Calidifontibacter indicus: one gene and its partner. The protein of the gene in region 1 interacts with the protein of each later gene in a pairwise test. Links are inferred from orthologs where the notes say so. Each region holds a gene or a part of one and is shown on either strand. Other genes may lie near its edges.

Region 1 (4,556 bases):
CCTGCGCCGGAGCGCGTCGCGCCTCGACGAGCACCGGGACCTTGAGCCGGTCTGAGGTCCGGTCGGATGTGCGTTGGATGGAAAAAGCCGGCTCCTGACTGCGTTTCCGCAGTTGCTTCGCGCGATCCTTGACGAGGCGGTGCGCGACGAGATCCTCACCCGGAACCCATGCAACATCCGACGTGCCAGTGTCGGGGGCGGGACGCCGAGATCGCGAAGAAGCTGTCTGAATGGGCTGGCTATTGATGCAAACTGGCTTGACCGGGCGGCTAGGCTGACCAGTGGCGGGCCACGCGTAGCGCCCAACGGGCTGGTCAGCCTAGCCGCCCGGTCAACAAAAACGGCCCTTCCGAAGAAGGGCCGTTGTGCCAGGTGCCGTGGGGCACCGGCGGGGTATGGACCAAACATAGATCTTCCTTGCGGAGATCGCAACTTGGCGGAGGGACTATCTTTGGCCAACCGACTCATCGTTTACGTCGACGGGTTCAACCTCTATCACGGTCTTCATGACGCAGCTAGATGCCGTTGGCTGTGGCTCGATCTGGTCGAGCTCGCCGCCAGTCTTCGCCCGCGAAGCACAGTGGAGGTGGTGAGGTACTACACGGCACCCGTCCTCGACCAGCCCGGAGCGCAGCGCCGGCAGCAAACTTACCTCGACGCTCTATCCGCGCAGCATGGACCGAGGATCGAAGTGGTCCAAGGCAGATACCAGAGCAAGACGAAGAGCTGTCGAAAGTGTGGTTCGCGATGGATCGAACGTGAGGAGAAGGAGACCGACGTCAACATCGCGGTCGGCCTCGTGTCTGACGCGGCTCTCGACCGCATGGACGATGCGTTGGTGATAAGCGCGGACTCAGACCTCGGTCCGGCGATCCGGACTGCTCGGGAACTCCAGCCGGCACTGTTCGTCGCAGCAGCCTTCCCGCCCAAGCGATTCTCGGCCGAACTCAAGGCCTTGATGCCCGCCTCGTTTCACATCAGCCACTCGAAGATCAGGAGCTCGTTTCTTCCTCCACTCGTGCGGGGTAAGACCCACAGCTTTGCGCGACCGACGAAGTGGGATCCGGGCCGTTGAGGCGGCGACTTCCTAGAGGGGCCTCACGTTGGTCGGTTTGGCGGAAGGGCTCCTCAATGAGTGTTGGGTGCACCGCTACGCGGTCGGAACATGGACCATGAGCCGATCGACGTCGGCGGGATCAACCCGCAGCACGCGGGGTCCGCTGCGGTAGGCGGGCAAGCTGCCCGGCTGCGATCCTGCGGCGGAGCGTTCGGATGCTGAGGCCGGTGCGCTCGGCGGCGTCGGCGAGGGGCTCGAACTGCCGTCGACTCTTCGTAGAGGTAGTCATACCTCCCCGGAGGTCAGGTTGTGCCCCTGGCGGTCACGCCCGGCAAGAAAGATCATGGAGAGGACATCGACTGCCGGGAGGACCCATGGCTGACCGCTCGAAATCACGACCGGCGCCTCTGCGTCCCCGCGTCTCATGCGAAGAGGGTCGCCGCGGCGCGGGTCTACGTCGCGGCCAGCGTCAAGAGCGGGCAGCCCGTGCCTGATTGGATACGCGAGCTCGCTGCTGACAAGGCCCGTTAGCCGCGCAATTGTTCTTCCAAAGCGGTTGCTACTGCTTCGAACTCGGCAAGTGCTGCGGTGAGGTCTTCGACGATCTCGCGGGCGATGACGTCGGGCGAGGGCAGGTTGTCGAGGTCATCGAGCGAGTCGTCCTTGAGCCAGGTGATGTCGAGGTTCGCCTTGTCGCGGGCGACGATCTCGTCGTACGTGAACGGTTTCCAGCGCTCAGACGGGGCGCGCTCGGTGGCGGTGCACGCGGTGACGAACTCATCGAGGTCCGCGCGGCGCAACGGGTTCTGCTTCAGTGTGAAGTGCTTGTTGGTGCGCAGGTCGTAGACCCACAGCCGCTCGGTCCACGGTTGCCCGGGGCGGGCGACCTTCTTGTCGAAGAACAGCACGTTGGCCTTCACGCCCTGGGCGTAGAAGATCCCGGTCGGCAGACGCAGCATTGTGTGCAGGTTGAAGTCGGTGAGCAGCTTGCGGCGGATCGTTTCGCCGGCACCGCCTTCGAAGAGCACGTTGTCAGGCAGCACAACGGCGGCGCGTCCGTTGGTGTCCAGGATCGTGGCGATGTGCTGGACGAAGTTGAGTTGCTTGTTGCTCGTGGTCGCGACGAAGTCTTGCCGCTCGATCTCGCGGTCTTCTCGCACCTCGCGGCCGTCGGCGCCGACCATCGTCAGGGAGGACTTCCGACCGAACGGCGGGTTGGAGAGCACGACCGACCAGCGGCGGCCGGGATCGGCGATGAGCGAGTCGCGCACCTCGATCAGCGAGTCGCCATTTGACGTGCCCATGCCGTGGAGTAGCAGGTTCATCGCGGCCAATCGCGCTGTGCCGTCGACGAGTTCGTAGCCTGAGGCAAAGCCGTCGCGCAAGTGGTCACGCTGGGTCGGGGTCATCGACTCTGCGCCGCGCGAAGCGTGGTCGTGCGCCACCAGGAGGAATCCGCCGGTGCCGCAGGCCGGGTCGACGACGGTGTCGGCGACCGTCGGGCGTACCACGTCGACGATCGCCTCGATCAGAGCGCGTGGTGTGAAGTACTGACCCGCCCCGGACCCCGTGTCCGACGCACCCTTGGACAGCAGTTCCTCGTACGCGTCGCCCTTGATGTCAGTGCCGGACTGCGACCAGTTCTCCTTGTCGATCAGGTCGACAACGAGCCGGCGCAGCTTCGCTGGGTCTTGGATACGGTTCTGGGCCTTGCGGAAGATCGTGCCGATGACGCCGTCCTCGCGGGCGAGGCCGACGAGGATGCGGGTGTACTCGTACTCGAGCTTGTCACCTTGGGCGTCGAGCAGCTTCTGCCACGAGTACTCCTCGGGCACGATCTGCTCCGGCCGAAGCTTCCGCGTGGCGCGCTCGTGCGCCATCTTGAGGAACAGCAGGTACGTCAGCTGCTCGGTGTACTCGATGACTCCGACTCCGTCATCGCGGAGCACGTCGCAGTACGACCAGAGCTTGTCGACCAGGCGGCGAGAGTCAGTCATCGTGAACTCCTTGGCTTCGGATGCGAGTGACCGCCGCAGCAAACCGGGGGACACCAGCCCGCCGGAGTGACTCCAGCAGTTGCGGCAGCGACAGAGACGGTCGCGACGAATCGCGCGACTGATTCTGTAGAGCGAGAAGGGTTTCCCGCGGGTGTAGTTCTAGCTGATCGAGCAGGAAGGCGTCCGGGTGGGAGACGGTCAAACCCCACTGCGCGAGTTCGGCCTCCGGAAAGTCCTTCAGGTTTGCCGTGACGATGACCTGGCATCGAGCCACGATCGCCGCCGCCATGACGTGCGCGTCTGTGGGATGGCCGGGCATGTCGCCGAGCAGTTGCTCGTAGGCGTTGACGGTTGCGTTCGGGAACGCGCCGGTCATGGCACGGATCCGGGTCTGCGCACCTTTGATACCAACGGAAGGGAGCGGGGACAGGTTGCGCTCCAGTTCGACCAGAACGTCAGCGGACCAGCGTGGTTCGAATGCGCCGTTCTCAGCGATCCGCAGCAGGGTGTCGCACAGCGTCGGCGGGTAGAGGACACATGTGTCGAGTAGGACCTCGAACGTCATCGTTCAGTGGCGTTTCAATGGCGGCTGTCCATCGAGGAGGTCGTATAGGCCGGCGCTCTCCGCGTCCCGCGCCATCTCGTCAAGGCTCTTACGCCGTTGCACAGCCACACGCTCTTGATAAGCGATCAGATCCTGTAGAGCGACATAACGGTGACGGCCAGGCTTCACGGCTTCCAGGTCTCCGCGATCGATGATGCGCACCAGGGTCGGCCGCGAGATACCGAGGAAGTCGGCGGCTTCCTGGGTGGTGAGCATTGCGTTGTGCGGGGCGACGGTCACGCCCATCCCATGGGCCATGGCGTCCGCGACCTGTACGAGGACGCGGTGGACTTGCGCCGACAAAGCGATTGTTGTGCCGTCCGGCGCTACGAGGGCGGCGAGACCGTCATCTCCCACCTGCAGGACCTTGGCCAAGGACGCTGCAGACGCCTCGTCTTCCGACGATGGGAGGTAGGTCGCGCTGTGGCGCGCGGCAGTCTTCGTAGGAGTCGGCATGTCCCGATGATAGATCAAAACGAACAAAACGAACAGACTTCTACGAGTGGTCTACCGAACCAAATCACCCGTGTTTCGTTCGTTAGTCGGTGTTGCTCGTTGTCGGGACGGCGTCGAGCTCGAGATCGCGGACGGCACGCCACTGCTCGGCGCTGGTCGCGTCGAGCCGGTAGTACGACTGCGGCGGCTCGCCGTTCTCTTCGCCGTACCAGGTGTCGTAGGGCGGGTTGCTCCGATCGAACTTGCGGCGGACCACGATCGAGAAACCTCCGTAGTCGCCGCGATGTTGGGGGACCGCGCGGCCTGTGGACGCCATGACCCGGAGGCCGCCGATCCATTGGTCCGGAGCGCGGGCACACATGTCCATGGTGGCGAGCACGGTTTCGCTCACTCCCAGGCCGGCCAACTGCCTGAGGTCCTCTTCACTCCAGGGTGTAGCCGG
Region 2 (2,790 bases), 2.5 Mb from region 1 along the record:
GAGCGGTATCAGCCGCGGCGCGCCATCTCCTGCAGTCGGGCGATGCGGTCGGCGGTCGACGGGTGGGTCGACATCATCCGCGAAACATCCTGCGGACGGAACGGGTTGGCGATCATCATGTGGCTCGCGTTGACCACCCGCGGGGTGGGCGCCAGCGGCGCCCGGGCGACACCGTTCTCCAGCTTGGCCAGCGCCGACGCGAGCGCCAGCGGGTCGCCGGTGAGCTTCGAACCATCCTCGTCGGCGTCGTATTCGCGGGTGCGGCTGATCGACATCTGGATGAGCATCGCGGCGAACGGCGCGAGGAAGGCCATCAGCAGCATCGCGAACGGGTTCGGGCGGTCGTCGTTGTTGCTGCCACCACCGAAGCCACCGGTGAACATCATCATCTGTGCGACCGAGGTGATGATGCCGGCGAGCGCCGCCGCGATCGAGGAGGTGAGGATGTCGCGGTTGTAGACGTGCATCAACTCGTGGCCGAGCACCCCGCGCAGTTCGCGCTCGTCGAGCAGTTCGAGGATGCCCTCGGTGCAGCACACCGCGGCATTCTTCGGGTTGCGTCCGGTCGCGAAGGCGTTCGGCGCCTGGGTCGGCGAGATGTACAGACGCGGCATGGGCTTGCCTGCGGCAGTGGAGAGTTCGCGCACGATGCGGTACATCGCGGGGGCCTGGATCTCACTGACCGGGTAGGCCTGCATGGCGCGCAGGGCGAGCTTGTCGCTGTTCCAGTAGCTGTAGAACGTCGTGGCGACACCGATCAGAGCGAAGATCCAGATGTACCGGCCACCGCCGATCAGCGACCCGATACCGAGGAGCAACGCCCAGATCGCCCCGAACAGCAAGGCAGTCTTGAGGCCGTTGTAATGCTTGTGCACGTTCTCATCAACGTCACAGCCGGTGCTCGTGTTCCGACCCGCGTCGGGCGCCCGCCCGGGCCGCCGTAGGTTTGACCCATGCCCAAACCGCTGGCCGAACTCGTCCATCCAAGTTGGGTCGACTCCCTTTCCCCCGCCACCGACGCGCTGGCCGCGGCGGGCGCCTACCTGCGCACCGAGTTGGCCGCCGGACGCGGCTACCTCCCGGCCCCGGAGAACGTGCTCCGGGCGTTCGCGGCGCCGATGGATCAGGTGCGGGTGCTCGTCGTGGGGCAAGACCCCTACCCGACGCCCGGGCACGCCGTCGGGTTGTCGTTCTCGGTGGCACCGGAGGTGTCGCCGATCCCGCGCAGCCTGACCAACATCTACGCCGAGCTCGAAGCGGACCTCGGCGTGCCGCGTCCGTCGACCGGCGATCTGTCGCCGTGGACCGAGCGGGGCGTGCTGCTGCTCAACCGGGTGCTGACCGTGCGGTCGGGAGCGCCGGCGAGCCACCGGGGAAAGGGCTGGGAGAGCGTCACCGCGGCCGCGATCAGCGGGTTGGTCGCACGCGGCGGGCCGCTGGTGGCGATCCTTTGGGGGCGCGACGCTCGCAACCTCGCCCCACACCTCGGGTCGGTGCCCTACGTCGAGAGCGCCCACCCCTCACCGTTGTCGGCGCGGTCGGGCTTCTTCGGCTCGCGCCCGTTCAGCCGCACGAACGCCCTGCTCGAGCAGCAGGGCGCCGAGCCCATCGATTGGAGACTGCCGTGACCGAATTCCCCACTGACCTGCGCCGTTACGTCGCGATCGGCGACAGCTTCACCGAGGGGATGGTCGACGAGAACCCGAGCGACCCGGGCAGTTACGTCGGCTGGGCCGACCGGCTGGCGGCACGACTCGCCGTCGACACCCCCGGCTTCGGTTACGCCAACCTGGCGATCCGCGGACGGCTGCTCGCCGACATCGTAGGTCCGCAACTCGACGCCGCACTGGCACTCGAACCCGACCTCGTCTCGATCGTCGGCGGCGGCAACGACATCCTGCGGCCGAAGGCCGACCTCGACGCGATCGCCGACTCGCTGGAGGACGCCGTCGCCCGCCTGCGCGACGCGGGCGTCACCGTGCTCATGGCGACGATGGGCGACCCGGTCGGTGCGCCGGTGTTGCGCCGGCTGCGGGGACGGATCGCCGTGCACAACGCGAACGTTTTCGGCATCGCACAACGCCAGGGCGCACTGGTCGTCGACCTGTGGGGGCTGCGTGCGTTGCGGGACGCGCGGATGTGGGGCACCGACCGCATCCACCTGTCGACCGAAGGCCACGAACGAGTTGCCGCGCAGGCCTATTGGGCCCTCGGCCACCGCGACACCGACCGTGACTGGGCCGAGGAGTTGCCGCCGGCTCCCCCGCTGGGCCGCCGGGAGGCGCTCGCCGGGCACGCCGCGTGGGCCAAGGAGTACGCCGCGCCGTGGGTGCGGCGCCGGATCCAGGGCACGAGCTCGGGCGACTCGATCAGCGCCAAGCGGCCCGAGGTCGAACCGCTCGACTGATGACCCGCCGTCCGGCCAGCCGCTCCAACGGCAGGAAGGCGAACAGGCACACCGCGGTCGGGATGAAGTGGATTCCGAGCAGGGCGAACGTCGAGGCGTGGAAGACGAACCAGAACGCGACGTAGGCGTAAAGCGGCCGACCGCGCAGCCAGAGCATCAGTGGTGCACAGAACTCCAGGATCAACACGACCCACTGGAAGACGTAGGTCAGCAACGGCCAGTGTGCGACGAGTTGGCCGAGGGCCGACCCGCGACGGGTGATCGCCCAGACCAGCACCGCCGAACTCGCCCAACCCCACCCGGCCTCGCTCACCTTCGCGATCGCGGCGAGGAAATAGGTCGCGACGACCGAGACCTGGATCATCCGCATCGACCAGCCGTTG

The links. Proteins that work in one complex are often made in the same cells at the same time.
Region 2: the proteins of DFJ65_RS04510 (region 1) and DFJ65_RS16255 interact in binary tests that used the Escherichia coli proteins (3 or more experiments, as listed by UniProt). The link is inferred for Calidifontibacter indicus from one-to-one orthologs.

Annotation. Positions count from the first base shown.
Region 1 is NZ_QTUA01000001.1:946,349-950,904, forward strand. Bases 820-3,779 are described here. They hold DFJ65_RS04510 (type I restriction-modification system subunit M), read right to left. Parts: upstream 3,055-3,779; coding sequence 1,585-3,054; downstream 820-1,584. Other genes in these bases: DFJ65_RS04500 (NYN domain-containing protein), read left to right, coding at 820-1,075; DFJ65_RS04515 (PIN domain-containing protein), read right to left, coding at 3,047-3,619; DFJ65_RS04520 (helix-turn-helix domain-containing protein), read right to left, coding at 3,623-3,779. Also shown: more of DFJ65_RS04500, read left to right, coding at 452-819; more of DFJ65_RS04520, read right to left, coding at 3,780-4,114; DFJ65_RS04525 (hypothetical protein), read right to left, coding at 4,197-4,556. UniProt on the Escherichia coli protein: The subtype gamma methyltransferase (M) subunit of a type I restriction enzyme. The M and S subunits together form a methyltransferase (MTase) that methylates A-2 on the top and A-3 on the bottom strand of the sequence 5'-AACN(6)GTGC-3'.
Region 2 is NZ_QTUA01000001.1:3,425,594-3,428,383, forward strand. It holds DFJ65_RS16255 (uracil-DNA glycosylase), read left to right. Parts: upstream 1-953; coding sequence 954-1,628; downstream 1,629-2,790. Other genes in the region: htpX (zinc metalloprotease HtpX), read right to left, coding at 9-875; DFJ65_RS16260 (SGNH/GDSL hydrolase family protein), read left to right, coding at 1,625-2,407; DFJ65_RS16265 (HTTM domain-containing protein), read right to left, coding at 2,370-2,790. UniProt on the Escherichia coli protein: Excises uracil residues from the DNA which can arise as a result of misincorporation of dUMP residues by DNA polymerase or due to deamination of cytosine.